3 regions of the Peribacillus asahii genome follow, and region 1 is predicted to be linked to each of the others. Evidence: riboswitches for the same ligand, from Rfam matches in the RefSeq annotation. Region 1 holds a riboswitch; each other region holds the start of a gene.
The links. A riboswitch is a leader RNA that binds a small molecule or an ion and turns the genes downstream of it on or off. The one in region 1 is predicted to bind thiamine pyrophosphate.

Region 1 (10,602 bases):
TCTATTAACAAATAGTTTTATAGCAGGAATAATAGGAGCTATTTTCATGGGTATCATTCTTGGTTTTATAACGGAAAAGTGGATTATTCAGCCTGTGTATGGAAATCATGTTCAGCAAATATTGATTACACTCGGTTTTATGATTGTTCTCTCGGAATTTTTGAAAGTAATCTGGGGACCTAATCAAATTGCTGTTACACCTCCAGCCTATTTAACAGGAAGCTGGGAAATCGGGAATATTTTAATTATTAAATATCGAGCTTTTATTATTGTGGTCGGCTTCCTCATGTACGCCTTGATTTATTATATGTTAAAACATACGAAGATTGGGCTGATTGTACGTGCAGGAGTGATTAATAAAGAAATGGTTCAGTCATTAGGTATTAATATTAAGCGGATTTTTTTATATGTGTTTATGGCTGGAGCGGCTATGGCAGCATTAAGCGGCATGTTGATTGCTCCATATGCGGGAGTGATTCATGGAAATATGGGGATGGAATATGCGATTCTCGCTTTTATCGTCGTTGTCATTGGCGGGATGGGTAATATTACAGGTTCCATCTTAGCAGCTACGCTTGTTGGACTTATTGGTTCCTTTATGGCTTATTATGTTCCTGAGCTTTCGCTAGCCGTTAATATGCTGATTATGGCTGTTGTTTTACTAGTTAGGCCGCAAGGATTGTTTGCGCTAAAGGGGTGATGAGGTGAGAAGGAATAGATTTACTGATAAAGAGTCTCTGCTATTTTTGATTATAGGTCTCGCTTTATTCGTATTTCCATTTATTTATGAAGATCGAAGCATGTTAATCCTTTTTACACAAATTTTTATCTTTGCGATTTTTGCGATGAGCTATGATATTTTACTTGGTTTTACCGGCATTGTTTCTTTTGGGCATGCAATGTTTTTTGGCATTGGAGCTTACTGTGTCAGTGTTATGTTAAAGCATTATGAACCAACGATGCTTCTTGTTACTGGGGCGATTATTTTGGGTGTTTTGTTTTCTCTAATTATCAGTTTTGTTGTAGGGTTGATGACGCTTCGTTTAAAAAGTCATTATTATGCGATGTTGACGCTGGCTCTTGCTGGTCTATTTCTTGTCGCTGCAGAAAAATGGAGGACCCTTACGTACGGAAATGATGGATTTACGTTTCGAGTTCCTGAGTTTTTCCATAGTCGACTTCACTTTTATCTTGTTTGTCTTGTGCTGATGATCATTGTCTATTTTGGATTAAAACGATTTATTCAGTCTCCATTAGGAAGAATATTGCTAGCTATTAAGGATAATGAACAACGGGCAGAATCACTTGGCTATCAAGTTTTGCATTATAAAATCATTGCGAGTATCGTAGCTGGCGGAATTGCGAGTTTAAGTGGTTCTTTATATGCTTTATCGCTGCGTTTTGTCAATACGAGTGTATTTACGATGGACATTACGCTTGATGCTTTATTAATGACGATTATTGGTGGAGTGGGTACATTAATTGGTCCTGTTTTAGGAGCAGCTATTATTGAATTGGCTCACCATTGGTTGACAGGACTTGCAAAAGTGCATTGGATTTTTGAGCGTTGGCTTATTTTGTTTGGCATTGTGTATATCCTTGCAGTAATGTTTTTTCCAAATGGTATTGTCGGTAGTGTCCGAAAACTTGTTGCAAAAAAAGGAAAGAAGGAAGATGTATCGACTTCAGAGAATATAGTGAAGGAGGGGTGAGATGAGCGGGCAAACAATCGTTTCATTTATCTTTCGCTTCCATCTCGCAAACACGGAAACATTGACAGAAGAGAAGCAGTGGAGGATTAAAGTGACTCATATTCAAGACGATGATGAAATGACCTTCGAAAATCTAGATGATGCCGTAAATTTTGTAAGACAATCGCTTACGAAACGATAAAGAAAAGAAATCGAGGGGTGTATTTAGCAAATAGTAGATGAGGAGATGAAGTGAATGAATAAAGTGGGAGTGGAACTGAAAAGAACGACTTTAGCAAATGGAGAAACATTAGGATACCGTGAAAGAGCAGGCGGAGATAAAGTGTTACTTCTTGTTCATGGAAATATGACCTCTTCTAAGCATTGGGATCTTTTAATCGATGTTATTCCTTCCTCTTATAAAATATTAGCTGTGGATTTACGAGGTTTCGGTCATTCGACGTATATACGTCCGGTTGAAAGCATCAAAGATTTTTCAGATGATCTCAAACTTTTTGTTGATCAGTTACAGCTGTCCGAGTTCAGTATGATTGGTTGGTCGACTGGCGGTGCGGTTGCAATGCAGTTTTGTGCGGATTATCCAGGGCTATGCGAGCAATTAATTTTATTAGCCTCTGTTTCAACGAGGGGATATCCAACGTTTGGCAGCCCGGACTTGACGAAACGACTGCAAACACAGGAAGAAGTCAGAAATGATGCTAAGACAATGGCTGTACAACAAGCATATGATATGAATAATCGAGACTTTTTGAAGTCTGTGTGGAATACTTTAATTTATACAAAGAAGCAGCCTGATGACAAGAAGTATGAGGAATATGTGGACGATATGCTTACACAGCGCAATCTTGCCGAAGTCTATCATACTTTAAATATTTTTAATATAAGTGATCAACATAATGGGTTGCTTCAAGGTAGAAATCAAGTGAAGGATATTCAAATACCTGTCCTTATATTACGAGGAAGTGATGATTTAGTGATTTCTAAACAAATGGCCGATGAAATCATGGAGGATTTTCATGGCCGAGCGGTTTTTAAAGAATTGGCGGCTTGTGGTCATTCTCTATTAATGGATAATCTGGATTTGTTATGTAATGAAATTGTTCAGTTTTTAGACAATAAGGTTCAATAGACAAAATTTCCAATATTCTCTTTACATGTCTATGAATTTATTCTATAGTAGTAGTAGAAAAGTTAATATTTTCGTACTAGGGGTGTCCAATAAGTTGGGCTGAGAGAGAAACACGATGAAGTTTCTTAACCCTCAGGACCTGATCTGGCTCATACCAGCGTGGGGAAGTTGTTATCTGCTTTTTTTATGGCTTTGTGCCGTTTAAAAAACTGACTACTACCGGGTTCTGTTTATACAGATCCCGGTTTTTTCATGCCGTTTGGGAATCAGATTTCGTCCTATAACTAAAGGAGGAATGGATGATGAGTGAACAAAAGAACGTCGTAATGACAAGTTTTCCAGCTAGTAAAAAAGTATTTGTAGAAGGATCCCAACCAAGTATAAGAGTTCCTTTTCGTGAGATTGAACAGTCTCCAACTGTGACAGCGCGAGGGGAAGAAGTAAATCTGCCCATCCGTGTCTATGATACGAGTGGTCCCTATACAGATCCACAAGTGAAGATTGATATTGAAAAAGGTCTATCATCTGTACGGAGCGAATGGATTCGTAATCGTGAGGATACCGAGGAATATATCGGGCGTGAAATAAAGCCTGAGGACAATGGCTATAAAAATATCAATCAAGGAAAAGAATTTGTCTTTCCTGGATTAAAAAGAAAGCCGCTTCGTGCAAAAAAAGGGAAAAATGTAACGCAAATGCATTATGCCCGTCAAGGAATCATTACACCTGAAATGGAATATATCGCATTGCGAGAAAATATGGACCCAGAATTTGTTCGTAAAGAAGTAGCGGAAGGGCGAGCGATTATTCCAGCTAATATTAATCATCCAGAAAGTGAACCAATGATTATTGGACGTAATTTTTTAGTGAAAATTAATGCTAATATCGGTAATTCTGCAGTAACTTCGTCAATCGATGAAGAAGTGGAAAAAATGACGTGGGCTATTCGTTGGGGAGCAGACACGATGATGGATCTTTCTACAGGGAAAAACATTCATACAACGCGAGAGTGGATTATTCGCAATTGTCCGGTTCCAGTTGGGACGGTTCCGATTTATCAAGCGCTTGAAAAAGTGAATGGTATTGCCGAAGATTTAACATGGGAAGTGTTCCGGGATACGTTAATTGAACAAGCGGAACAAGGGGTGGATTACTTTACGATTCATGCGGGAGTACGTCTGCCATATATCCCACTAACAGCAAAGAGAACAACAGGCATTGTATCTCGCGGGGGATCGATTATGGCCCAATGGTGTTTAGCGCATCATCAAGAAAACTTCCTATACACACATTTTGAAGAAATATGTGAAATTATGAAAGCGTACGATGTTTCCTTTTCATTAGGAGATGGGCTTCGTCCAGGTTCGATTGCCGATGCGAATGATGATGCTCAATTTGCGGAGCTTGAAACGCTTGGTGAATTAACGAAAATTGCTTGGAAACATGATGTACAAGTGATGATTGAAGGACCAGGTCATGTACCGATGCATAAAATTAAAGAAAATATGGATAAGCAATTAGATATTTGTATGGAAGCGCCGTTCTATACGCTTGGACCATTAACGACTGATATTGCACCAGGCTATGACCATATTACGTCAGCCATTGGCGCAGCGATGATTGCTTCATACGGAACAGCCATGCTTTGCTATGTAACACCGAAAGAACATTTAGGCTTGCCAAATAAAGACGATGTGCGCGATGGGGTAATTACGTATAAAATTGCCGCTCATGCAGCGGATCTTGCCAAAGGACATCCTGGAGCAGAACTTCGTGATAACGCTCTTTCAAAAGCACGATTTGAATTCCGTTGGCGTGATCAATTTAACTTATCACTTGATCCGGAGCGAGCAATGGAATACCATGATGAAACGCTGCCAGCAGAAGGAGCTAAAACCGCTCATTTCTGTTCAATGTGCGGCCCAAAATTTTGCAGCATGAAGATTTCTCATAATATTCGTGATATGGAAATGGATAAAGCGCTAGAAGAGAAAGCGGAGGAATTCCGTCAGAGTGGTTCAAAGATTTATCAATAATAGCATCAGCAAGCTTCTTTCTTTTGAAGGAAGCTTGTTTTTATAATGAATAGTTTCATAGATTTGGAGCACTTTGTCGATTCTATAAAAAATCAGCTTGGTTCTTTCTTCCTGTGAAATGTTTTTACTCTAACAGGGAATATGGCTCATTTTTGGCATATCCTTCATCAATAGCATTGAGACTTCTAAATTTTTTATGATTTAATAGATTGGTGAGAAACATTAATTATAGGATTCAATGGGTGAGGTGCTTAATGTCGTGTTCGATTCTTCGCTTTCCTCTTTATATAGTAAACTTGCTAAAAAGCAGGATGAGCTTCGACGATTACAGGAAATCATTCCAGAGCTAGAACAGCTTTATAATGATTTCGCCATAAATGCATTGGCTTGTCTAGAGCCGAGTTTAGCTGCTGATGCTTGGAAAGGGGACATAGCCAGTGATTTTGATGAATTTCGTAATAGAGAAGTGTATGATTCTTATAAACAAATTTTAGATGAGCAATTTCCACAACTTTTCTTGATCATTCAGTCAAAAATCGAGAGCTTATTGGAGGAAATTCAAGCTTTACATAAAGCAATTGCTGCAGCAGAGGCAGCAGCTCGGGAAGAAAAAGAAGCTAAGGCTTTACAAGGGAAGTGATGCAAGTGAGTAAGGAAATCAAAATTCGTTATGATGAAGTGGAAAAAGCACTGAATAAGGTACAAACATCGACTGGACTTATTCAGTTTACAGTACCATCTATTGAAGGCAGCAATGAATTAAATGCTGTAATAAAGATAACCGACATCAATAAAGATCTGGCAACGTTGGCTCAAAGCTATCAAGCTCTTTTACTGACAAATATCAAAGCTACTCAATCGTCTGTGGAAGCGATGAAAGAAACGGATGAGGTTATTTCAGCGAGTATCAAAAGGAGTCAAGTTTGATGAAAATATTAGACGTGGAGCCATTGGTTAGCGGAATAGAGGAAACAGTCAAAGGGATAGATGATCAGCAAGAAAAAATTACGCAATTATCTAAAGATGTGAATGACGTGATTAACTTAGGTGAGGCTTTTGAGGGAAAGGGTGCTGAAGCGATTAAATCCTTTTATCAAGATTGTCATGTTCCTTTTTTACTCTATTACAGCGAGTTTCTTAAAAAATATCGCCGTGTCCTGAAAGAAGCGGATAATGCATATCCGACAGTAGAGCCAAATAAAAAAGGATTCGTTCGAGAAAGCTTTTTGGAAGGTGAATTGAAGCAGGGCCTACGAAAAGTTAAAAATACGACCATTGATTTGGTAGATGAAGTCAATACACTAACAGCGAGAGTAGATGATATTGTAAACCTGCCTAAACTCCGCGATGATCACGTTATTATAGGAGTAGAGGATTCACAAAAGAAAATAGAAAAAACGATTGAGAACTTGAATATATTTGATGAAGAACAAACAAAAGCGCTGAAAGAAGTAGAAGAAGAACTGAAGCTTCTCATTGCATATGTAAAAGAACTAGAATCGAAGTTTAAGAGCGGAAAAGTCTCCATAGACAGCTTTAATAGCAAGCAATTAGAAAAAATGGACAGTTATCGTGATATGAAGAAAGAAATGGAAAAGGTGAACTGGACAGCTTTATCTACACCTTTTGGGAAACATGTCGTATTTGATGCCACAGCACCTTTTGCTTCCAAAGGGGCTACATTTGGAACGGTTTCAGAAATCAGTGCATTAACGGAAACCGTTTATAAGGTCAAAAAACATGGAGTGAGCATCGAAAAATATGATAGTGGTTTTAAAGTTATAAATGGCAAGTATCTAGATATGTCCGGTAAAGATTATAAAAATAGCTATATTGATTCTCAGGTTAAATTAGGGAATGGTCATAAATTAAAAATTGCTGAGCATGTGAGACCTTCAGCTGCTGTGAAAAGTGCCTTTATGAGTAAGCTAGGAATCGCAGGAATTACCTTATCAACGGGAGAGAATATTGTGAAAAATGTTCAGTCGAATGCTTCTGCCGAGAAAATTGTTGGAGATGCAGTTGTGGATGCAGGTATTGGGGCTGCGACATTAGCTGCCGGTGCTGTAGTTGTTTCAGCAGTTGTCGCAGGCGGTGTTCCTTTACTTGGAGCAGCTGTAATAGGATTTGGATTTTCTATAGCTAGTACCTATGTGTTGGACGGAATTAAGATTGGAAAAGATGAAAAGAACATTTCTGATAGTCTGAAAGATGGGGTTCAAAAGGGAATCAAAACGGTTGCAGGGTGGCTGAAGTAATAGAATGGAAAATAGGTGATTTAGTACATGTTAACAATCAGCAAAGATATAAAACGAAGAGATTTACCTGATCATATTCAGGAAGGATTAACCCCTTTTTCTACAGTGCAAATTAAAGGAATGATTTTTGCTTATACCTTCCTTCTTCTTGATTTTCTTATTATCATGCCACTCCTTTTTCCGGTTATCAAACCGATTCTTTATGTAACATTTCCTTTAATGGCCATGATTAATATTTGGGCAATCGCGCTTCTGATTAGAAAACCAGAAAAAACCGAAATGGAATCCCTTTTATTTATAGGTGGTTTAGGCATCATCGGATCATTTTGTTACTTTATGTTAATTCTTAAGTATTCGTATATGTTAGGATTTACATCACCAATTTATTATGTAATCTGGTTTATGATTTATGCAGCGTTGATTTATTTTTTTGTGCGTCAACAAATAAAAAAATATTCGTCTTTGGAAAAACAATCAGAGAAGAAAACACCGGCTTGGCAGTATACCTTGGTAAGTATATCAGTACCAGCAGGATATATTGTGGCACAATATGTAATGAGCTTTTCTCAATCAATCCTCCTTTCGATTATGATGTTGGTCTATTGGATTTTTTGCATCTTTTTTATTTTTATAATGGCTAGGTCGTTTCATAAATATTTTTTTATTAAGAAAAACATGCATGTAGCGTACTTTGCCAATAAAGAACTGTATCGGAAAGTAAGAGGATTGGATTGAGAGAACGGGCAGAAATGTAGGTTGAAAAATGTGAATAAAAAAGTGAGGATATAACATGAAGCAGAAATTAGTACCTAATGGTTCGATTGTAGTACTAGAAGGCGGGAATATAAAGTTAATGATTTACGGAAGAAAACAAATTCTGATGACGGAAGACAATCAACAGGGAACGATGTATGATTACTTAGCTGTCCCTTATCCAGAAGGCTATATATCACCGGAGTATACGTATGTGTTTAATCATGCTAATATCGCTAAAGTCATCTTTGAAGGATTTGCTAATGAAGAAGAGGAAGAGTTCCAAACTGTATTGGAGCAGGTTAAACAATAGGCTTCATTCGATATAAAAGGAAAAGGTGAGACACGACTCGCCTTTTTTATTTTGATAATACTTTAAAAATTAGGTGGTTCATACATGTTGAAAATACCACAACATAAAAGACTTAATCAATTACCAGGACATATTCAAGACCAGCTACAGCCTTTACCTGTTTATCAGATTAAATTTGTTATTGCAGGTGGTACATTTTTATTGCTGGATGCTTTTGTTCTTATCCCTTTGCTTTTTCCGCATATGAAGGCTTTTCTGTATGTCATTTTACCTTTATTAGCAGGAATAAGTGTATGGGCGATCTGGCTTTTGTGTAAGAAAGTTGAAGATATAGAATTGGATTCTGTATTATATATTGGGTGTTTAGGTGTAGTTGGTGCAATCTGTTATTTTCTCATGGCGCTAAAGTATTCTTTTATAGGCGGAATCCAATCACCAATCTATTATATTGTGATGTGTGTATTATTTCTCGCGACAGTCTATTTTTCTATACTTCAGCAATATAAAAAATATGATTCGATTGAAAAACGGCCAAAGAAGAACACACCAGCTTGGCAATATACATTGGTCCGTGTTTCCGTTCCTGGAGGGTATATTATTGCTCATTACCTAATAGGACTTTCTCCAACCATTGTTCCTGTTGTGATGACCATTGTTTGGTATAGTTTTTCTTATGTTTTTATTTGGCTGCTAGCGAACTATCTTCATAAATACTTTTTTATGAAAGAAAATATTCAGTTTGTTTATTTTTCTAATAAGGAATTGAATCGAAAAGTAAGAGGATTGAATTGAGAGAACGAGCGAAAATGTAGGGTGAAAAAGATAAATGAAACAACAAGAATCCCCCTCCTCAAGCGCGAACGCGATAGGTGGGGGAGGTTCATCAAATAATCCAGTTCATATCTTGTATATTCCAATCTGTTGGCATTGGGACATTCGTAATCAAATGGTCAATCTCTTTCAGTGATTCTATTTTGTAAGTTGCTTTTACATTAAGTTTGGTATGATCAGCAAGGACGAATGTTTCACTAGCATTGTGAATAAAAATCTTGGATAAAAGGCATTTCTCTAAATCAAAGCTTGTGATGCCTGTTTCAGGATGAACGCCATCAATGGCAATAAAAGCTTTATTCACGTAGAAATCTTTAGCCATTTTTTCAGCTAGTGAGCCAGATGCACGAAAATGTTTACTGTTCACATGACCACCGAGAAAAATTATATCTCCTGTAAAAAGTCCTTTGCTTTCATATTTCATAAGCATCGTCACGAGAGGAAAGGAGTTCGTAATGATGGTTACATCCAGCAAGTCAGTAAGAGAGGAGGCCATCTGTAAAGTCGTACTGCCTTCATCAATAAAGATGACATCACCTTTTTGAATGAGAGAAGCGGCTTTTTGGCCAATTTGTTTTTTCTCATCAATTCTTAGGATCTCACGTTCAAACATAGATGGCTCTTCTTCCGAATCTACTTTTATAGCACCGCCGTATACTTTTTTTAACTTATTTTCACTTTCTAAATCTTCCAAATAACGGCGTATCGTTTCTGTAGATACTTCGAAGTCTTTAGCTAAGTCATTTACTTTTACTTGTCCTTGACTTTCTATCATCTCAATAATTTGCTTTTTTCGTTCTTCTGCTAATAAAGACATCCACGTTACTCCTTGCGTTTTAAGCTAAAATGATTTCATCTTCTAAAGATTGTAATTCTTTTACTTCTTCTTGTACAAATATACCACGTTTTTCTAACTCCATAAAAATAGCTTGCGGGTTAAGAAAAGCTTCTTCTGGAATAATGACCCCTTTTTGAGCGATGCTTCCTTTGGCAATTAATTCAGTAGCAATCGCCATAGGAATGCCTACATTTCTTGTATAAGCGCGTAATCCTTCCCAGCCTTCAACAGAACCATCGGAAGCAGGGTGAGTATGTGTTAATGTGTGCTGATAGAACTTTCCATCTTTTGTACCGGTTACTTCTACATGAAGCGCATACCCGTACAATTTAGTCGTATTTCCTTTTTCTGATTGATATAAGTATTCACTGATACAATCCATAATTCCTACTTGTTGATCATGGATTGTAATTGTTTCGTTTTTTAAGAAACCGTAGTTATAAAGAGCACGTACAAGCTCCATATTTTCTTGCGGCCATGTTCCGCGTACTTCGATAAGTTGTACATCTTTGTTCTTCAGTGCTTTTGCAAGCGTCTTTGTTTCCGAATGAGGAATGATATATTGAACGGCTGTTCCATATGGCTCAGGCAGCTGAATTTCCCTCGGGCGGGCGAAAGGAGGGACTTGAATGAATTCACCGTTTTCATATACGACTCGCGTTGGCAAATTAGGATCATATTCATATGTTGTTGTTTCGGCAATGGATTTTGAAAACGCAATTGGACGATAAG
Region 2 (10,602 bases), 1.1 Mb from region 1:
TAACACAAGAAGAGGCAAACGAGATTCAAGCGAAGAACGTCGGTCATGCGACACAAGATTTATATGAAGCAATTGAGCAAGGAGATTATCCAGAATGGGAGCTCTTTGTGCAGATTATGGAGGATGACTATCATCCGGAACTCGATTTTGATCCGCTCGATGATACGAAACTTTGGCCAGAGGATAAGTTTCCATGGTTGACGGTGGGGCGGATGGTCCTTGATCGAAATCCAGTCGATTTTCATGCGGAGATTGAACAAGCTGCCTTCGGTACAGGGGTTCTTGTCGATGGAATGGACTTCTCAGATGATAAAATGCTGCAAGGCCGTACATTCTCTTATTCCGATACGCAGCGATATCGTATAGGTGCGAACTATCTAAAATTGCCTTCAAACGCACCGAAAGTACCTGTTCGCACGAATCAACATCGCGGCCAAATGGATATCCGTGACCCAAAAGAATCTGGAGAAAATCCACATATTAACTATGAGCCATCGATGCTCGGCGGGTATCAAGAAGCAAGTAAAGAAAAACGTGCACCGCATCAACCGGTGTATAATGCGGCAGCAATGAGTGCACCAATTGATCGTCCTAACAACTATGGTCAGGCGGGTCACACGTATCGCAGCTTTGAGGATTGGGAGCGTGATGAACTGATTAAAAACCTATCCGAAGCACTTGCCGTATGTGACAAACGAATTCAAGATGCCATGATTGAGCATTTTACACAAGCCGATGAAGACTATGGTCGCCGTGTAAAGGATGGTATCGCAGAGAAAATGAAAGAATTGAGGAAGGAAAACAAAGTTCCAGGCCGAGAAGCAGGCAGCTCGAAATTTGGTCAAGGTTCATTAGCTGCGAACGAAGCAACAGAGGATGCTGTAAAGAAAAGCCACGAAGCGGATCCCTATTAATTATGAAGAAAAGGTTGTCCAGAAAATTAGTGAAAACTAATTGACTGGCAACCTTTTTATTTTTGCTCATTTCCTTCCCTTTCTACAAACGAGCGTTGAGCTTAGTGTAGATTTTGTCTGTATCGCTTATCTTAATCTACTACCTTCTTTCAACTCCCAAGTCCTTAGCTAATGCGTGAAGTGGGAGTCTTCTGTCGGGAAATGCTAAACATCTAAACAGTAAGTACTTATATTAAATCTTATAACAATGATTGAGCGGGCCATTTCCTTTTCCAAGATTCAGCTGATCCTGAAGAGCTCCAGTTAAATAATCTTTCGCATACTGAATACTCATGTTGACATCGTGTCCATCTGCTAAGTTACAAGCAATGGCGGAGGAAAGAGTACAACCTGTTCCGTGTGTATTAGGATTTTCAATTTTAACACCTGTAAACCAGGTGAACTGGCCATTACTATACAGTAAGTCATCGGCACTATCTAGGAGATGGCCGCCTTTAATAAGGATATTTCCTTGATAATGTTTGGCTATTTGAATAGCGGCTTTTTGCATATCCTCTTTTGTTTCAATCCTCATCCCGCCGCATAAACATTCGGCTTCGGGAATATTTGGTGTAATCAGAGTTGCAAGCGGGAGAAGCTTTGTAATAAGAACATCCATTGCATCCTTACTTAATAATGGGCTGCCGCTTGTTGAAATCATGACAGGATCGACAACAATATGCTTCGGTTTGTATTCTTTTAGTTTTTCGACAATCACTTCAATAATGTGCGGGGAAGACACCATACCTATTTTCACACTGTCTGGAAAGATATCGTTCATAATGCTGTCTAGTTGTTGTCCTACAAACTCAGGTGTTGCCTCTAGTACACTATCTACTCCTGTTGTGTTTTGAGCAGTAAGCGCTGTAATAGCAGTCATCGCGTACATTTTGTGAGCGGTAATCGTTTTAATATCAGCTTGAATGCCTGCTCCGCCGCTGCTATCGGAACCAGCAATACTTAATACTTTTTTCATTATCCATCCCTCTAATCTAGTTATTTTCGTGATTGACTATTTGCTTTGAGAGAGCAAGCAGTTCCTGACTTGCTTTTTTGATATCTTGTTTAGCAAAAATCGCTGAAACAACAGCAACTCCATCAATACCGCTGCCGCTTAGTTGTAAAATGTTTTTTTCATTAATTCCACCAATTGCAACGACAGGAATGGAAACACTTTGACAAATAGCCTCTAAAGTACGCAAGGGTAGTGCAGTAGCATCGAGTTTCGTTGAAGTCGTAAAAACAGCACCTACACCTACATAATCTGCTCCACCTTTTTCAGCTAGACGGGCTTGTTCAACGGTTTGAACCGATACACCAAGTATTTTGTCACCACCAATCATATTTCTTGCTGTTGATAGATCCATATCGTCTTGTCCAATGTGAATCCCATCAGCAGCGCATGCAATGGCGACTTCTACATTATCATTGATGACAAATGGAACGTTATAAGCCTCTGTTATTTTTTTTATCTGCTGTGCTTCTTTTAAAAAGTCCTCATAAGGTAGATTCTTTTCACGTAACTGAATAAATGTTGCCCCGCCCTGAATCGTTTGTTCTACTTGTTCAGCTAAAGACTGTTCTCCAAGCCAAGCTCTATCTGTTACGGCATACAAAAGCATAGATTGTTTATCTACTTTCAATTTTCATGCCCTCCTTTAATAGAGAAGAATCAAGTTTACTTACATAATCAATGAAGTGCGTTCTAAAGCTTGAAGTGCCTCCACCTGTAGCTATTGTTTTTTGATAAGCAAGTTCGCCGCTAAGTCCCATTACACAGACAGCTGCGGCTGTGCTATCTATTAGTTGCTCTGGATTGGCTCCACAATAAGCACCGATTACAGCAGAGAGCATACAACCTGATCCGGTGATTTTCGACATCATTGGGTGCCCATTTTTAATGATGTACGCTTTTTCGTGGTGAACAACTAGGTCGGTAGCGCCTGTTGTAGCAATAACAGCACCTGTTCCAATGCTTAAATCTTTTGTAAGTTGAATAATTTCATTTATATTTTCATCTTCAATACTTTCAGCCGCATCGACACCTTTTGTTAATCCACTTCCTGCGTAAATCGTTTTAATTTCAGAAATATTGCCTCTAATAACGGAAAACTTCACTTCTTCTAGTAGTTTAAACGTCATATTTGTTCTTAGTTTAGAAGCACCAGCACCGACAGGGTCTAAAATAACAGGAAGACCGAGTTCATTTGCTTTTTTCCCTGCTTTAATCATCGAGAGAATGGTTCGTGCATTGAGCGTACCAATATTAAGGACGAGACTGCTGCAAATACTCGTAATTTCCTCTACTTCGGTTAAATCATCTGCCATAATAGGAGATCCGCCGCAGGCCAAGACAATATTAGCCACATCGTTGACCGTTACATAATTGGTAATATTATGTACTAAAGGTGTTTGCATAGCTACATTTTCTAAAATATTTTCAAACATATAGATACTCCTCCGTTGGTTGATTTATCTACTAACTAATTGAAATGAAAAAATGCGATATACCAAAAAGGTGCATCGCATTCATAGACTACCATTTATGACATTCGATTCCCTACGTTGGCATTATCCAAATCAGGTTAAAGGGTTAAAGCTACATTTCGCTTACTCTCAGCCCACATGTGCAAGCTCCCCTACTATTTACATTCTATCTATTATTTTAGCATATTTCTTGATATAGAGTATTCTTCTTTTAATAAATTAAGTTTTTCTCTATGCATCTTTTCTGAAAGATGTGTGAGCCCAAATTACGTTATCAATAATATTGTTTAATAAAGTGAGGGGGTTCCTTCATTGTCATTGATGGTTAGTTGACTAATCGAATCTTTACTACAAAAGCGAGGCGACTGTTCAGTTTAGACAAGTATTTCATCTTATGACCTCGAGGGGCTAGCAGTCGTAGCTAGATGAGGGCAGTCGTCCCCCGCCTATCTTGTTTGTTTTCCATACGCTTGAGGTGGGGGTCTTACTGCCCGTTAAGTGTGAGGGAAAAAATCTGTTAAAGTATTAGGATTTTTTCAGTAGTAGGCTCATATTCTAATAGGGGTGATGTGATGGTAGAAAATACGTTCGGGAAAATCTGTACATATAATCAAGTTAAGCCGTTATTTAAAGATAATCAATCCATTTTATTCGGTGGATTTGGCGGGGTCGGCACGCCGCCAGGGCTAGTAAATTTGATTTTAGAAACAAACGTTCAAAACTTACTTCTTATCGGCAATGATGCAGGATTTCCGAATATAGGAATAGGAAAAATTGTTACGGCAAAAAGGGCACGCAAAATGATAGTATCTCATATTGGCTCGAATCCAAACGCCGGTGCATTTATGCAGAATGGTGAACTAGAGATTGAGTTTTCGCCACAAGGCACGCTTGTTGAACGAATTAGAGCAGGGGGGATGGGGCTTGGCGGGGTGTTAACAGATATCGGATTAGATGCAGAATTTGTTAATCAAGGGAAACAAGTAGTAGCACTAGATAACAAGAAGTATCTTGTTGAACCCGCATTAACGGCTGAAATTGCAATTGTGTATGCGAAACGATGTGACCCGTATGGCAATTTAGTGTTTGATAAAAGTGCCCGCAATACGAATCCTCTTATTGCAATGGCAGGAGCCATCACGATTGTTGAAGTGGATGAAATTGTACCGCTGGGTGCTTTAAATCCAGATCATATTGTGACTCCGGGGGCATTTGTTGATTATATCGTTCCATCGAAAGGAGTGGATTGGAAATGGGCATGGGAGACGGTATTCGACAAACATTAGCCAAACGTGCTGCTGAGGAAATTTCTGATGGTATGCTTGTCAATTTAGGGATTGGCATTCCATCACTCGTTCCAGATTATTTGCCCAAAAGTCATAACGTCATGTTTCATGCAGAGAATGGAATTGTTGGAATCAGCCATTCCCCACCGTATGAAGAGGCGGATGAGCATTTATGTAACGCTGGAGGTTATCCGATTACGGTGAAAAGCGGGGCATCTTATTGTGATAGTGCTGTTGCATTTGGAATGATTCGACGTGGACTTGTTGATGTAACGATTTTAGGGGCGCTACAAGTAAGTGAGGCAGGTGATTTAGCGAATTGGATTGTTCCGGGGAAAAGGGTTCCAGGGATGGGGGGCGCAATGGAACTCGCAGCAAAAGCGAACAAAGTGATTGTATTGATGAATCATACGGATAAAAACGGTCAATCGAAATTACTTAAAACATGCACGTTACCGTTAACAGCAAAACGATGTGTCCATATGGTCATTACCGATTTAGGTGTTTTTTCGGTAAGGGAAACAGGATTAATCTTAACTGATTTGTATGAACCATATACGGTAGAGGAAGTACGAAAGCGAACAGAAGCCTCATTTGATGTTGCCGAACAGCTCCGTATCCTACAAAAATAAGGAGTGTGATGTAAATGGCCTATCAGCAGCAAATCTCAACGTGGTTACAAGAGCATCGAAAAAATGGGATTCAACTATTACAAAAGCTTGTTCAAGAGCCTAGTAAACGTTATCAGGAAGAAGGTGCCCAAGCCATCGTTGTTGAAAAATGCCGTGAATTGGGCTTAGCTATAGATTTATGGGAAATTGGTGATGAAACGTTACGCAGTCATCGCCATTTTTATTGTGATCGTCATAATTTTCAAGGAAATCCAAATCTTGTTGCTGTTAAGAAAGGCAGAGGCGGCGGCAAATCTCTGATTTTAAATGGTCATATTGATGTTGTTCCAGAAGGAGATCATGCGCGTTGGGATGATGATCCGTATAGCGGGATTTTAAGAGAAAACAAAGTATACGGGCGAGGAACGACTGATATGAAAGGCGGAAATGTTGCTTTATTATTAGCTATTGAGGCAATTACGGCTTTAGATATTCCGTTAAAGGGTGATCTTATATTTCAAAGTGTGATTGAAGAAGAAAGTGGAGGGGCTGGGACATTAGCAGCGATTTTACGAGGGTATAAGGCAGATGGAGCCATTATCCCAGAGCCTACCAATTTAAAGTTATTTCCTGTTCAACAAGGATCGATGTGGTTTCGACTCATTGTGAAAGGAAAGTCTGCCCATGGCGGTACAAGATATGAAGGAGAGAGTTCGATCGATCTTATGACGAATGTTTTACATGAGATTAAAAAGCTAGAGAATGAACGCAATCAGCAATGGAAGCAGCATCCTCTTTATCAAAAAATACCGATTCCGATTCCCATTAATATTGGAAAAATGGAAAGTGGGAATTGGCCATCTTCGGTTCCAGAGACAGCTATTGTCGAAGGACGATTTGGTATTGCCCCAACGGAAACGATGGAGGCAGCGAAAGACTCACTGGAGACGATGATTGAAAGGCTCAATCAAACAGATTCTTGGTTTCGCACAAAGCCAATAGAAATCGAATGGTTTGGAGCGAGGTGGCTTCCGGGAAGCATGGACCTAGAGCATGCCCTTTTAAAAACGGTTGCTGACGCTTTTAAGAACGTGCAAGGAGTGGAGCCGATTGTTGAAGCATCACCATGGGGAACCGATGGCGGGTATTTATCAACAGTAGGAAACATTCCGACGCTAGTGTTCGGACCAGGAGAAACGAAGCTGGCGCATGATACGAATGAATATATTGAAGTCGATAAAATGATGGCCGCCGCTGAAATTATTGCGCTCACCATTCTAGAGTGGTGCGAAGTTGCAGAAAATGTGTAATGATATAGCAGAGGTTATGAGAATTTGATTCTTTAGTGAAAGAGAAGCTTTTGATAGGAAAAGAGGAAACAATCATGAATCTAGATATATTCGAAAAAAAAATCCAGAAACGAGGCTATTCCATTACTTTGACAATGGATTGGTTTAATAAGCGGGTGCGTGTAGAAGACTACCTTGGTCATTTCGCTAGCTGTGTAGAGGAAGCCCTTCTTGCAGTAGCTGAGATTTCTGCCGAAAAACTGATTTTTAAGATACGTAAGGAAAATATAATCGACTTAATGATGCAGGGTTTTGTATATGAAGCAATGATTGATAAGTTTTATCTGGGCAGCGATTGTCATTTTCTTGTGAAATACTTTTCCGCTGAGAGAAGAGCGAATGAACATTGGATAAAAGAAGATGAAATCATTCAAAATGTAGCTGCGTTACCAAAGCATGTCACATTATCAAGCCCTCCGCGAGAATATGAAGTACGGAAGGCGATAGTAACAGATGCAACGAAGCTTGCTGAGCTGTATCGGGCGGTATTCGAAGTGTATCCAACGCCGATGAATGATCCGGAATATATTCAAAAATGTATAAAAGGCGATACAGTTTTTTATGTGTATACGTATGAAGGGAAAATTATAAGTGCTGCTTCGGCTGAAATAAACCGTTTTTATCATAATGCGGAAATTACCGACTGTGCGACATTGCCCGAACATCGGCAGTTTGGCTTGATGAAGCATTTGATTGTCAAATTAGAAGAGGAGTTACTTGCCCAGGAAATATATTGCGTATATTCGATTGCTAGAGCGCTTTCATTTGGGATGAATGCTGCGCTTCATCAACAAGGCTATGAATACCGCGGGCGCCTTGCGAATAACTGTTATATTTTTGACAAGCTGGAGGACATGAATATGTGGGTAAAGTCCAGTGTTTGAGTGCTGAAATATCGGCAGCTTTTTGACAAGTTTTCAGCATTTCTTCATATATATCTAGTAAGAACGTATGAAGGAGGGGGACCTTGTCAGCATCTTATTCAGAAAAAATTTTAGAAGCCATTTTGGCAAGTATTGATGAAGGTATTCATGTAATTGATTTAGAAGGGAACACCATTTTTTATAATGAAGTCGCTGCAGCGAATGATGGAATGAAAGTTTCTGAAGTACTGAACGTTCCATTACTGCAAGCCTTTCCATCGTTAACGGAAAAATCCTCTACGTTACTTCAGGTGATTCAAACAGGAAAACCAATTTATCACAAAGAGCAGTCTTATATGAATATTCATGGTAAAAAAATTGAAACGGTTAGTTCGACATTACCTATTTATGTCGATGATATGCTTATTGGTGCCGTTGAAATTGCGAAAGACTATTCAAGTTTAAAGGAGCTGTCGCAGCGCTTAATAGATATTCAAGCATCAGGAAAGCCCAAGAAAGCACAAGCGAATAGTACGGTATATACATTTTCTGATTTATTAACGAATAATCCTGATTTTCAACAAATTATTTCGCAAGGGAAAAAAGCGGCACAATCTTCCTCATCCATATTGGTGTATGGCGAAAGCGGGGTTGGGAAGGAGCTGTTTGTTCAAAGCATTCATCATGCTTCGCCTCGAAGAACGTCACCATTTATCGCACAAAATTGTGCTGCACTCCCGGAATCGCTGCTGGAATCTTTATTATTCGGCACAGCGAAAGGAAGCTATACAGGAGCTGTTGAACGACAAGGTTTATTTGAATTAGCGAATGGAGGAACGTTATTTTTAGATGAGCTTCAGTCGATGCCAATCGAATTACAAGCTAAGCTATTGCGCGTATTAGAAGATGGGGTCGTTCGGAGAATTGGCGGTACCAAAAGCACAGTTGTGGATGTACGTGTAATTGCGGCCATGAATGTTCCACCAAAGAAGGCCATTGAAGCGAGTCAGCTGCGACCGGATTTATATTACCGCCTAAATATATTAAGCTATGAACTACCGCCATTAAGAAAGCGCCCGGAAGATATTGTTCTTCTTGGTGAGCACTTTATCGAGGAGTTTAATCGAAAGCTCCGTCGCCATATTGAAGGAATAAGCAATGACGTACTTAATCTGTTATTGCACTATCACTGGCCTGGAAATGTACGCGAGTTAAAGCATGCAATTGAATATATGATTAATACAGCTGAGACGAAAGAGCTAACGATTGCAGATGTCCCGCTCTTTTTACAAAATCATTCCCCTGAAGCGGCGAAGTTACTTCCATTGCGAGAAGCGTTAAAGGAAACGGAGTCAAAGCTCATTACAGAAGCGTTGCTGCAAACGAATGGGAATGTGCTGCAAGCATCCAAGCTTCTCAACGTGCCTCGTCAAACGCTTCAATATAAAATACAAAAATATAGGAATGTTTCTGAACCCAGATCAAAATGATTCTGGGTTTTTTGGTCATTTGGGCATGCTTCTTGCATTTACTATCAGTATCAACACTTCGGGGGGAATGAGCATGCTACATGACTTATATAAGCCAAAGCGTCATTGGAAGGATATTGAACTATGGAAAGATGTCACTGACGAGCAATGGAATAACTGGCTCTGGCAGTTAACGAATACAATTAGAACCGTTGATGATTTAAAGAAGGTCGTTCATTTGACACCGGATGAGGAAGAGGGGGTACGGATTTCGACAAAGACGATTCCGCTTAATATTACGCCATATTATGCATCTTTAATGAATCCTGACGATTCGCGTTGTCCAATTCGCATGCAATCCGTGCCGATTTCAGCAGAAATGCATAAAACAAAATATGATATGGAAGATCCGCTTCATGAAGATGAAGATTCGCCTGTAGCGGGACTGACTCATCGTTATCCAGATCGCGTATTGTTTTTAGTAACGAATCAATGTTCAATGTATTGCCGCTATTGCACAAGAAGGCGTTTCTCCGGCCAAATTGGGATGGGAGTGCCGAAGAAGCAGTTAGATGCGGCGATTCAATATATCCGTGACACACCGGCTGTTCGCGATGTTCTTTTATCAGGTGGAGATGGACTGCTTATTAATGACACAATCCTTGAATACATTTTGAAAAATTTGCGCGATATTCCTCACGTTGAAATTATTCGTATCGGTACGCGTGCTCCAGTTGTTTTTCCACAACGAATTACAGAGAATTTATGTAATATTTTAAAGAAATATCATCCTGTTTGGTTGAATACTCATTTTAATACGTCAATTGAAATTACGGAGGAATCGAAGCTAGCCTGTGAAATGCTGGCAAATGCTGGAGTACCGGTTGGCAATCAAGCCGTTATTTTAGCAGGCATTAATGACAGTGTGGCGATTATGAAAAAGTTGATGCATGATTTAGTGAAAATCCGCGTTCGCCCTTACTATATTTATCAATGTGATTTATCAGAAGGAATCGGCCATTTCCGTGCACCGATTTCTAAAGGTATTGAAATTATCGAAGGATTGCGCGGGCACACTTCCGGTTATGCAGTTCCAACCTTTGTTGTAGACGCTCCAGGAGGTGGCGGGAAAATTACTTTACAACCGAATTACATTCTCTCTCAATCTCCTACCAAAACGGTTCTACGTAATTTTGAAGGAGTCATCACGACGTACCCAGAGCCAGAGAATTATACCCCAGGTCTTGCTGATGATTATTTTAAAGGCGTTTATCCAAATGCAGAGGAGAAGCGTTCGGATATTGGCATCTCAGGATTGATGAATGATACCGAATTTAACTTAGTTCCAAAAGGATTAAAACGTCTGGATCGTCGTGAAGCATACGAAACAAATCCAACACATACGTCCCTCAAAGACCAACGCGAAAAACGCGACCAATTAAAAGAAAAGAAATTCCAAGCACAGCAAAAAAAGAACAAAGGGGAGAAGTAAATGGAAACTTGCCCTTGGTGTGAGGAAGGCACTCTTTCCTCTGTCGCCGATACAGTCTACTGGGAATTGCCGGATGGAACACGAGCGGTCGA
Region 3 (10,602 bases), 1.2 Mb from region 1:
TCCAACCTATTAAATAATTAAATAAAGTGACATAGTTGAGACCCTCTCATTTACTCTCAGTTTGTCTACATGAGCGTAATTTATTCGTCAACTGAAATAGAATATTTATGCTAAAATTTCAGTTCACTAACTCCATACTAAAAAGAGCTGTCGCAACTGCAACACCTCAAAATACATCTTCCTTTTAATGTTCCCCATCTCTGCTTTTAGGATCGAATATATGGTCTAATAAGAAGCATTATGCTAACAAAAACACTGATTCTCAAAAATAAAACAGAGATGGATGCTTGTCTTATTCCACAAGCCTTACAATTCTACCACCCTCGTTTTCCCACTCATCCAGGCATATAACATCGTTTAAATCAACAGACTTCTCGCTGTTTTCTAATATCAATAACTCTTTCTTTTCCATACTAGAGCCCCCAGTTGTATAGAATAGTATTTTCCAAACTTTTATCACAACCCTTCTATGGTAATGTATATAATGTGCCTTGCTCTATTTTATGCATAACGTATCTATGTGACTCCATAAACCGCCTTCATATCTTCTAGCCATAAAAGTTTTCACAATTTGCAAATAAATTAAATCAAAAGTTAAAAACTTCATTTCCTCATGAATGTTTTCCCCTTTTTTGATAAATAGTAAATAGGATGACACCTTCAAGGAGGAAAGAAAATGAACAAACAACGGGCACAAGAAATTGCCAGTTCACCTGTTATGGCGAATGTTACCTATAATGGGGCAGCCATTTATATTCAACATGTTAATGATGAAAATGACACAGCAAGAATTTATCCTCTCGATGAACCAGAGAATGAACAAGAGGTTTTATTAACTAACTTAATCGAACATTAATACGATGAAACAAGACTCCAATTGAAACAGTTGGAGTCTTGTTTCGTTATCTATCATGTATCGGAGTAAATTTTGTAAATATTCTCTTTACTTCACCTCACTCTAAATGGATAATTGTTATAAAATATTACATAAAAGGGTAATAAATTATGACAAAGTTACTTATTATCAAATGTGGTGAAACATTCCCAAGTATTAAAGAGCAATTCGGGGATTTTGAGGATATGATTATAAAAAGTATTGGCATTTCACATGACGACGTAGTAATCGCTCCTGTATATAAAGATGCAACCTGCTTACCTTCTCTAAATAAAATTGGAGCAATCATTATAACCGGTTCACATGCAATGGTCACCGATCACGAAGAATGGAGTGTTCAATTGATACGCTGGTTACAAGATATTAAGCAGGATAACATCCCCATATTAGGCATTTGCTATGGTCATCAAATACTGGCAAAGGCATTTGGCGGTCAAGTAAGTCATCATCCAAAAGAAATTGAAATCGGTACAACAAGTGTCCAGCTAACAAATGCAGGCAAAGAACATCCTCTATTTAGTATCCTTCCTCATACATTTTTTGGGCATGTCACTCACTATCAATCTGTTATTACTCTGCCGAAACAAGCAACGATTCTCGCACAGAATGATTTTGAACAACATCAAGCTTTTATGATTGATCAGCATATTTTCGGTGTGCAATTTCATCCATAATTTACAGCTCCTATTATTCATGCTTATATTGATGAACAAGCAGAGCGATTACAGGCGGATGGTTTTTCTATAACTGCTTTGCATGAAACCGTAATTGAACAAGATTATGGCCGGATTTTGTTAGAAATGTTTGTTAGAAGTGCCGGACTACCTATAACAAACACTTCTGTCGGCTGTACATTCTTTCAAACAGAAACAAAAAATACGAAATAGTTTCCTAGACGATAAAAAAACCAATCAAGCACTGAATTCTTGATTGGCTTTTTCATAAAAATCACATCACAAATCCGCCATCTACAAATAGCGTTTGCCCTGTCATAAATTCACTCCAATCAGATGATAAAAATAAAACAGGACCTGCGATATCTTCCGGCTTTGCAATTCTTCGAAGCGGGGTTTGGGAAATGATTAGTTCTTTCAAACTTTCTTTTGTTTTTTTGCTCGCATCGGTTGGATAAACAAGGCCCGGTGCTACACAATTGACCCTTATCCCAAAAGGTCCTAGCTCCACAGCTAAATTACGCGTATACCCCATTAATGCTGTTTTAGCCGTGTTGTATTCATGATAAGGAACCAACGGTCTTTCTACTAAATTACTAATGATATTCACAATGCTTCCACTGCTTTGTTTTTTCATAATGGGCAGCACTGCTTGACATAGATAATGCGTCGATCTTACCGATCCATCAATCTGTCCTTGATAATCTTCCCATGTGAGCTGCCAAGCCATTTTTCGTTGTTCAGGATCAAAGACATAAGGTTTAAATGCATTATTCACAACGACATCTAGTCGTCCCGTTTCAAGCACAATTTGCTGAATCATCGACTGAACAGCCTCTTCGGACGTAACATCTGCTTGAATCGCCCAAGCATCTCCTCCAACTTCGATACAAGCTGACACAATTTGTTCAGCTGCTTTAACATTTTTCAAATAATTGACAATAACGAAGGCCCCTTCTCTTGCAAATTCAATGGCAATCGCTGCTCCAATTCCTCGGCTGGAGCCCGTAACAAGAACGACTTTTCCACTAAATTTCCCCATGTATGTTCTCCTTTATTTTTTTGGAAGTAATGTATCAACTACTACCTCATCCATATTAAGCTTTTCTTTAATCAATCCTAATTTTTGATACGTATCCGCACCATCCTGCAAGATATTCGCATCAAGCGCTCCTAAACCATGTTGATTTGTTTCAGGAGATACGCTAGAAGCATTACGCAGTTTAATAATCTCTAAGTTTTGTTGCTCATCTTTCCCATCGATTGCATAGGTTTTAGCCAAAGCAGCCGCTTCTTCCGGACTCTCAATCATCCATTGTGCACTGTTACGATAAGCTTCCAAGAAATCCTTCAATTCTTGCTGCTTTTCTTGATATACTTTCTCTGTTACAACAAATACATCACTCGGTACATTTAAATAGTCTTTCACATTCATCACATTGACTTCCTCTAAACCTTTGGCTTGTCCAACAACTAGTCCCGTATCAGTCGCAGCTGTTGCATCCACTTGCCCTTGCATTAATGGGGCAAAGTTTAAAAGACCTGTCTCAACAATTTTTACATCATTTTCTGAAAGACCGACCTGATGTAATAACACTAATAAGTTTTGACGTGTTCCGCTTGATAGACTATAAACGCCAATTGTTTTTCCCTTTAAATCTTCTGGTTTGTTAATATTAGCTTCCTTTAGTGATACGATGTTAAATACATTTTGCGGATAAATATTGTAAATAACTTTTAGCTTTTCACCTTTATCTAATGCGAAAAATAGTGAACCTGGATCAGTAAAAGCGATATCTGCTTTCCCAGATAAAATATTTTTAATCGCATCGCCACCGCCTGCACCAGGAATAACAGTTACATCTAGGCCTTTATCTTGAAAGAAATGCTTCTTCTCATCGACTAATAGATTCGTTTGTTCTGTAAGTGGCTTACTCCAGTTCGCTACTCGAATCGTTTGGACGTCTGTTGAATCAGATTTCGCTGTTCCCTTATTTTCATCCTTTGCACCACACGCTGACATCAATACGGTCATACATAATAAAATCGTGACTAACCATCTATTTTTCATTTTCTATTCTCCTTCATATATTTCTTTAGTACAGTAACTTCTAATACATAAATCAATTGATATAAAACCATGCCCATCACAGTTAATAAAATTAACACAGCAAACATTAACGGCGTATCCATCATCCCTTGCGACGCGACGATGAGCGCTCCTAATCCATCGCTTCCCCCAATAAACTCGCCAACAACAGCCCCTACTACGGCTAATACAACCGCCACTCGAAGTCCGGCTAGAATCCCTGGCAGGCCATTAGGAATTTTTAAATGAATTAAGGTTTGCCAGCGTGTTGCTCGAAGCATATGAAATAATTCTTGTTTTTGTTTATTCGTAGACTGAATCGCTGTAATCGTATTCTCCAATAATGGAAAAAAACAAATCAGGGCAGTGATTATGACTTTCGATTTCATGCCAAAACCAAACCATAGAATAAATAAAGGGGCCAAAGCAAGCTTAGGAACAGCTTGGCTCGCAATGATATAAGGAGAAAGAAGCTTTCTTAAAAATTCAATCTCACCCATAATCACCCCAACGATAAATCCCCCGACACAGCCAATTACCAAACCTAGCAACACTTCTGATAGTGTTCGCAAAATATGTGGAATAAAGTATCCACTTTGCAGACCATCTACTAAAGTCGTAACAATAACCGTAGGAGCCGGCAAAACAAGCTCTGACATAAAGCTTGCACTATATTCCCAAATGATGAGGAACATAATAAATAATAGAATTGAGTATAAAGGGAGACTTTTCATCGCTTATTTCCTCCCAATACATGTCGTAACGTCAGGCACAACTCATTAAAATACGGCGCGTATTTCATTTCTACATTTCTCTCTTTTTCTAATTTTACAGCAGTATCAAAAATGATTTGGCCTTGATCTATGACTGCAATCCGATCTGACAAATACACGGCTTCTGCGATATCATGCGTAATAAAAAGAACCGTTGTATGACGGGTCTTACAAATTTTCAACAAATCATCCTGTAGTTCTTCTCTTGTAATAGCATCCAGAGCAGCAAATGGTTCATCTAGAAACAGCATCGTTGGTTTTTGAATCAACGCTCTCGCAATAGCAACACGACTTTGTTGTCCTCCAGATAATTGAGTAGGATAACGATCTAAATAAGTCGTTAAACCAACCATCTCTAATACTTCTAACCCATACTGTCGATCTTGTTGCGTAATCTTTCTTTTCAGCGAAATCGGAAGCAACACATTTTCTAGCACTGTTTTCCATTCTAATAAGGTAGGAGATTGGAACACAAAACCACATTCATCCAACGGCCCTATTACTTCTTTTCCTTTAAAGCGAATCATTCCTGAATGAGATGGAAGCAAGCCCGCTGCAAGCTTTAATAACGTTGTCTTTCCACAGCCGCTTTTCCCTAGAAAGCAATGAAATTCCCCTTCTTCAATAGACCAGTTCACTCCATGTAACACAGTTGTCTTCTCTTGATAGCTATAAGTCAAATCCTCAATTGTTAAAAAACTCATCTGCTAACCTCCTAATCTGCATAGGGAGCCAACTCTTCACTTAATTGTTCAGCTGAAGCTTCGATATCAACCATATTAATTAAATCCAGTACATTAAAGCGGCCATCATGATGCCATCCAGCTTCTGGAGATGTCATATTTCCCAATGCCGTCATTCGAGTCACACCAACACTCCCTAGTAAATGAGACCATTGAAACAATTCAGACGGACTAGCAGCGATTCCAACCGTTTGCAGGTAATCCCGATGCATGAGAAGGCCTTTCGTCACCTCTTCTATGTGATCAAACTCTTTCACTTTTACAACACGATTTAAACTGCTTGGTGTAAGGCTAAGATCGGAATCTTCAAAAACAACAGTCCAATCATTTTGGTTATTGCCTAATACTTCATTATTTGGATTCGAGAACAGGTTCATTTCTTCTTTATTTTTCCAAGCGGCCATCTCCATCGATTCGGCCATTGATAGTTTTCTTCTCGGAAACCTTCTATTAAACGCCTCTAGTTCATGACCTATATATCTAGCAAATTCTTTTGGAGAAACATTTCCTCCTTTTTGTACATAGAAAACATGTGGAGAATAACAGCCTTGTTGGTCATAGCGCATCACATCCAAAGCAGCCAAATGGGCTGCCTGCAAAGCTTTAAGAGAATCAAGAGACGTCTTTGAAACAATCCCAAAACTTAGCTTGTGTCCAAATGGTAAAAACCTTTTAGTGATTGGAATCCGACTTCGTAAAGCTTCCATCGCTTCATTGCCCCCATACCCGACAACAATATCTGTTTGCTGAAAAATAAAGCGTTCTCTCTCTTCTTCTCCGCCCTTCCACCAAAGAACGGCAAAGCAATCTGCTAATCTTGGTTCTATTTCCACTAAAAGCTTAGCGAACCAGCCAGCAAATAATGGCTCAGCACTCGATACCTTCCCGATATTCCCTGCTTTCACTAACAAACTAGATATAAAGCTCCATAAAGGAAGACCAGGCACATTCCCTGACCAAATATGCGTAATTAAATCCGGACTAAAAGCCTTCGAAAATCCACCTTTTACTCTCGGTTGAAAATCATCCAACAACAATGGATTTCCTAAATCTTCAACAAGAAAACGCTGCAGTTCATGTTTTCGAAACGTTTTTAAATAAGAAGTCAAACCAAGCCTTATCATTTCTTCATCATAGCCTGTTACAATCGGTAATACTTTTTCAGCTTTTTGTCGATAAGATGAATCACGCTCTAGAAGTCTATGTATCGCTTCATCAATGATGTTCATTAACTCATTAACAGAAAAAGATTTTAACACCTTACGACTGCTATGCTTAATCTTGTCAATTAACCTGCTCATTTGTTCATGTGTAAGAATCGGAATCTCCACTTCTATTGTTTCCTGATTTCTTTCGAATAGAAGCACCTTTGTCTCAAATGATTCTTCTCCTATATTCGGAATATATCCAGCGATTTCTCTCATTTCTCCAGTCCCTTTGAAGCCTTTAAAAATTCTGCCATCGCTAGCGAACAGCCTTTTGCTTCTGTTCCTTCCACTCTTCCTAATAACAGAAAACCGCCTTCCACTTCAACACCAACATCTTCTGTTAAAATCGTAGAAACAGAATTCATATTAGCAAGGTCACAATGAACAATAACGCCGCGTTCTCCTTTTGCTACTTCTTCACCTGTTAACGGATTTACGACTCGCGTTTTAATCCAACTTGGTCCTGACTTAACAGCAGGCACAGATTGATTTCCATTGTCATACAGCTGTGTACTCAGCTCGGTCATGCCGTACATATTGATACACGCTGAACGATTGACTCCTAAATATGTAGAAAGCAACTGATAGAACTCATCCAACTCTAATTCTTTAGATTGTTTTTTAAAGCCGCCCGTATCAAGAATTTTACTTCCTTTTGGTAGAGTAAAAGTTTGATTCCCACGCTCTAGTTCTTCTAAAAGATGAACAAAGCTATAACTTGCACCTAAAAGAGCATAAGGTTCTCCAGTTACTTCAGCATTCCTCAGCTCTTTCTGTAAGCCTTCCACATCAAGCTTGTGATTTTGTATAAAATAACGGCTATCTTCTGTCCCAAACCTTTCTTTTGCGAGTTTTAAATAACGAGCTAAAGAAGAATTAGGCATCTCCTGTTCTGTTGGAAATAAGATTCCCATCCGAATCTTATCGGTATTTCCCATAAATCTTTCTTGAAAATTTTTAATCATCGACCTATCAAATATGTCTAATGTTGGATGATAATGTTTACCTCTAATTCCTTGTGTTGTACCACTTGTCATATAAACCGCTTCCGCTTGCTCCGGATCACAACAGCTCAAAGTAACATCTTTAAAAGCATTAATCGGTACTGGCGGGATGTCTCTCCAAGTTTTCACAGTACGCGGTGTTTTTCCTTTTTGAGAACAAAAAGTTCGATAAGGAATGTTATATTGATAGTGATAGCGAAATAATTGTAAAGCCTGCTGATTAAAATCTTCCTCAGAAGATTCATTACAATTAATAAATTGAACTGTCGATTCAATCATTTCTTTTTGAGTCATCATGTTTACCCATTCCTTTCAATGTAGCCATTTATTTTCTAATAGCGCAAAAAAGCACTTTGCGTACGCAAAGTGCAAAAATACAGAGTAATCCCCTTATCACTTCCCTACGCTGGCATGACCCAACAGGTTCAAACGGTCTACGGTAGATTAACCGTACTCTCAGCCTGATTCCACAGACTCCCGATATCATCTATTTTTATACAAAGAATACCCTTTCTTTTTGTAGAATGCAATCATAAAGTGAAACTTCCATCAAAGGGGAGTTCCTTTATCACCCACTAATGGTTAGCCAATTGGGCCTTTACTACAAAAGCGAGGCGACTGTTCAGCCCCGACAAGCATAAGATGAAATGCGGCGTGGCGCAGTTTGCCACAAAGCATTGCAGCTTATGACCTCGAGGGGCTAGGAGCCGCAACTAGATGAGGGCAGTTGTCCCCCACCTATCTTCTTTGTTTCTTCATAAGCTGGAGGTGGGGGGCTTACTGCCCGTTAAGTGTAAGACAAAAAAACCTGTACCAAAAGTAGCGTACAGGTTTTCACTCAATCTCGTTCATCAACTATCCACTTATCCGCGAATTTGTCCTTGTCCATAAATAAAATATTTAGTAGATGTTAAAGCAGGTAATCCCATTGGTCCACGCGCATGAAGCTTTTGCGTACTAATCCCAATTTCAGCACCGTAACCGAATTCAAACCCATCAGTAAAACGGGTAGAAGCATTATGATAAACAGCGGCTGCATCGACTCCATTTAAGAAAATGGCTGCACTTTCCTCATTTGTTGTGATAATGGCTTCAGAATGATTCGTACCATACTGATTAATATGCTCAACAGCTTCTGTAACATCCTTCACAATTTTCACACTCAATTTTAGCGCTAAATATTCCGTTGCCCAATCTTCTTCTGTTGCTTGCTTCGCCTCTGGAAAAGCAGTACAGACCGTTTGATCTCCGTATAGTTCAATTCCTTTACCGTGAAGAACGGCTAATAAGTCAGTCCCATTTTTAGTAAACCAGCTTTCATGAATGAGCAAACTTTCAATGGCATTACATACAGATGGACGCTGTGTTTTTCCATTGATTACAATATTTTCTGTCATCTCATAATCAGCTGATTCATCAATAAAAATGTGACAGTTACCGGCTCCCGTTTCAAGAACAGGTACAGTCGATTCACGAACAACAGTATCAATTAAATTTTTGCCTCCGCGTGGAATCAACACATCTAAATATTCATTCAAATGAAATAATTCTTTCGCTGTTTCACGGCTTGTATCTTCCATTAATTGAACCGCATCAACTGGTAAAGATGTTTGCGCCAATGCCTTATGAATCGACCTAACAAGCGCTTGATTAGAGTAGCTTGCAGACGAACTTCCTCGTAAAATAACCGCATTTCCTGTTTTTAATGATAATGTAGCCGCATCAATCGTTACATTTGGTCTCGCTTCATAAATCATACCAATCACACCGATTGGAACACGATTTTTTTTAATAAGCAAGCCGTTTTCTTTCTCAATTGTTTCTAAGCTTTCACCGACTGGATCTTTTAAGTCAATCAGTAAACGAATAGCCGCTGACATATCTTCAATACGCTTTTCGTTTAACATAATACGATCTAATGTCGAATCAGGCAGACCATTTTTCTTTCCTTGTTCTAAATCTTTTGCATTTTCACTTATTAAATAATCTTTATCTGCCAATAATTGATCCGCAATTTTTGCTAATGCTTCATTTTTTTCTTCTGTCGTCTTCCCACTCATTTTATAACTTGCCGCTTTGGCCGCTTTTCCTTTTACAATGACTTCACTCATTACTAACTCCCCCTTTTTAATTTAGGCTTTCACCCATTTATCTCGATGAATCACTTCAATTGCTGACATCACAAGCTCGTCTGTCCGTTTTCCCATCGCTAGTTTCAGCTCATCGACAGAATAGAGAACTTCTCCTCGGCCAAGCAATCCGCTTGAACCAAACACTTCAACAACGTCCCCTTTTTCAAAATCTCCTTGAATGTCATAAATACCGGCAGGCAATAAACTGCTGCCATTCAACATTAGGGCTGTTTCTGCGCCATCGTCAACGAAGATTTTTCCTGACACTTCCGAATGAATCGAAATCCATTGCTTATTATTATTTACGGTTGTAAGCACGTCATTTTCAATATACGTCCCGTCACCGTCACCCGCTAAAATTCGCAGAAGCTTATCACGGCCTTCTCCTTTACCAATAAAGACTTTTACACCTAAAGACAGTGCTGTTTTCGCAGCTAATAATTTCGATTGCATCCCGCCTGTCCCAACGTTTGAGCCGGCTCCTTCCGCTACTTGCAGCAAATCATCCGTTACTTCTGTTAAATAATCGATTCTCTTAGCATCCGGATTCGTCAACGGATTACAATCATATAAGCCGTTAATGTCCGTTAAAATAATAAGCTGATCGGCATGAATAAGCCCACTCACAAGAGCAGAAAGCATATCATTATCCCCAAATGTTAATTCTTCAACAGACACTGTATCATTTTCGTTAATAATTGGTAAAATGCCGCGTTCAATTAATTCTGACAAAGTCGCATGGGCATTTTTATAACGGTCTTTTTTTGAAAAATCGGTTCTTGTTAATAAAATTTGGGCGGCGTTAATGCCAAACTGCCCTAATTGTTGCATATATGATTGAATCAATAAACTTTGACCGACGGCTGCGGCTGCTTGTTTCCCTTTTAACGTAACCGGACGTGATGGGTAACCTAGCTTACGGAATCCGGTCGCAACAGCACCAGATGATACAAGAATCACGTCATGCCCTTCTTTTCGCAATGCCGCAACTGCTTGAATATGATCTAAAAATTTAAATTGATCAATTTCCCCCTTGGAGTTCGTTAACGAACTGCTTCCGATTTTGACAACGATGCGCTTCTTT

Region 2: it holds a riboswitch for thiamine pyrophosphate, as region 1 does, so the genes downstream of both, thiM (hydroxyethylthiazole kinase) here and thiC (phosphomethylpyrimidine synthase ThiC) in region 1, are expected to answer to the same signal.
Region 3: it holds a riboswitch for thiamine pyrophosphate, as region 1 does, so the genes downstream of both, BAOM_RS15825 (LuxE/PaaK family acyltransferase) here and thiC (phosphomethylpyrimidine synthase ThiC) in region 1, are expected to answer to the same signal.

What each region holds. Positions count from the first base shown of each region.
Region 1 covers NZ_CP026095.1:1,973,666-1,984,267, forward strand. Annotated here, with positions in the region: gene BAOM_RS09555 (branched-chain amino acid ABC transporter permease) at 1-700, shown strand, start outside; gene BAOM_RS09560 (branched-chain amino acid ABC transporter permease) at 705-1,712, shown strand; gene BAOM_RS09565 (hypothetical protein) at 1,714-1,893, shown strand; gene phaZ (intracellular short-chain-length polyhydroxyalkanoate depolymerase) at 1,948-2,841, shown strand; TPP riboswitch at 2,910-3,024, shown strand; gene thiC (phosphomethylpyrimidine synthase ThiC) at 3,141-4,877, shown strand; gene BAOM_RS09580 (hypothetical protein) at 5,137-5,517, shown strand; gene BAOM_RS09585 (YwqI/YxiC family protein) at 5,523-5,804, shown strand; gene BAOM_RS09590 (ribonuclease YeeF family protein) at 5,804-7,135, shown strand; gene BAOM_RS09595 (hypothetical protein) at 7,163-7,870, shown strand; gene BAOM_RS09600 (DUF4176 domain-containing protein) at 7,926-8,201, shown strand; gene BAOM_RS09605 (hypothetical protein) at 8,286-8,993, shown strand; gene BAOM_RS09610 (DeoR/GlpR family DNA-binding transcription regulator) at 9,085-9,849, opposite strand; gene BAOM_RS09615 (saccharopine dehydrogenase family protein) at 9,869-10,602, opposite strand, start outside.
Region 2 covers NZ_CP026095.1:3,112,322-3,122,923, reverse strand. Annotated here, with positions in the region: gene BAOM_RS15385 (catalase) at 1-914, shown strand, start outside; gene thiD (bifunctional hydroxymethylpyrimidine kinase/phosphomethylpyrimidine kinase) at 1,147-1,929, opposite strand; gene thiE (thiamine phosphate synthase) at 1,946-2,596, opposite strand; gene thiM (hydroxyethylthiazole kinase) at 2,583-3,401, opposite strand; TPP riboswitch at 3,494-3,604, opposite strand; gene BAOM_RS15365 (CoA transferase subunit A) at 4,013-4,726, shown strand; gene BAOM_RS15360 (3-oxoacid CoA-transferase subunit B) at 4,693-5,358, shown strand; gene BAOM_RS15355 (peptidase) at 5,373-6,647, shown strand; gene ablB (putative beta-lysine N-acetyltransferase) at 6,722-7,570, shown strand; gene BAOM_RS15345 (sigma-54 interaction domain-containing protein) at 7,654-9,039, shown strand; gene ablA (lysine 2,3-aminomutase) at 9,113-10,510, shown strand; gene BAOM_RS15335 (YokU family protein) at 10,511-10,602, shown strand, end outside.
Region 3 covers NZ_CP026095.1:3,207,093-3,217,694, forward strand. Annotated here, with positions in the region: gene BAOM_RS15790 (small acid-soluble spore protein H) at 677-856, shown strand; gene BAOM_RS15795 (glutamine amidotransferase) at 1,006-1,569, shown strand; gene BAOM_RS15800 (SDR family oxidoreductase) at 1,844-2,611, opposite strand; gene BAOM_RS15805 (ABC transporter substrate-binding protein) at 2,624-3,640, opposite strand; gene BAOM_RS15810 (ABC transporter permease) at 3,637-4,392, opposite strand; gene BAOM_RS15815 (ABC transporter ATP-binding protein) at 4,389-5,135, opposite strand; gene BAOM_RS15820 (acyl-CoA reductase) at 5,147-6,598, opposite strand; gene BAOM_RS15825 (LuxE/PaaK family acyltransferase) at 6,595-7,683, opposite strand; TPP riboswitch at 7,768-7,877, opposite strand; gene BAOM_RS15830 (glutamate-5-semialdehyde dehydrogenase) at 8,250-9,497, opposite strand; gene proB (glutamate 5-kinase) at 9,519-10,602, opposite strand, start outside.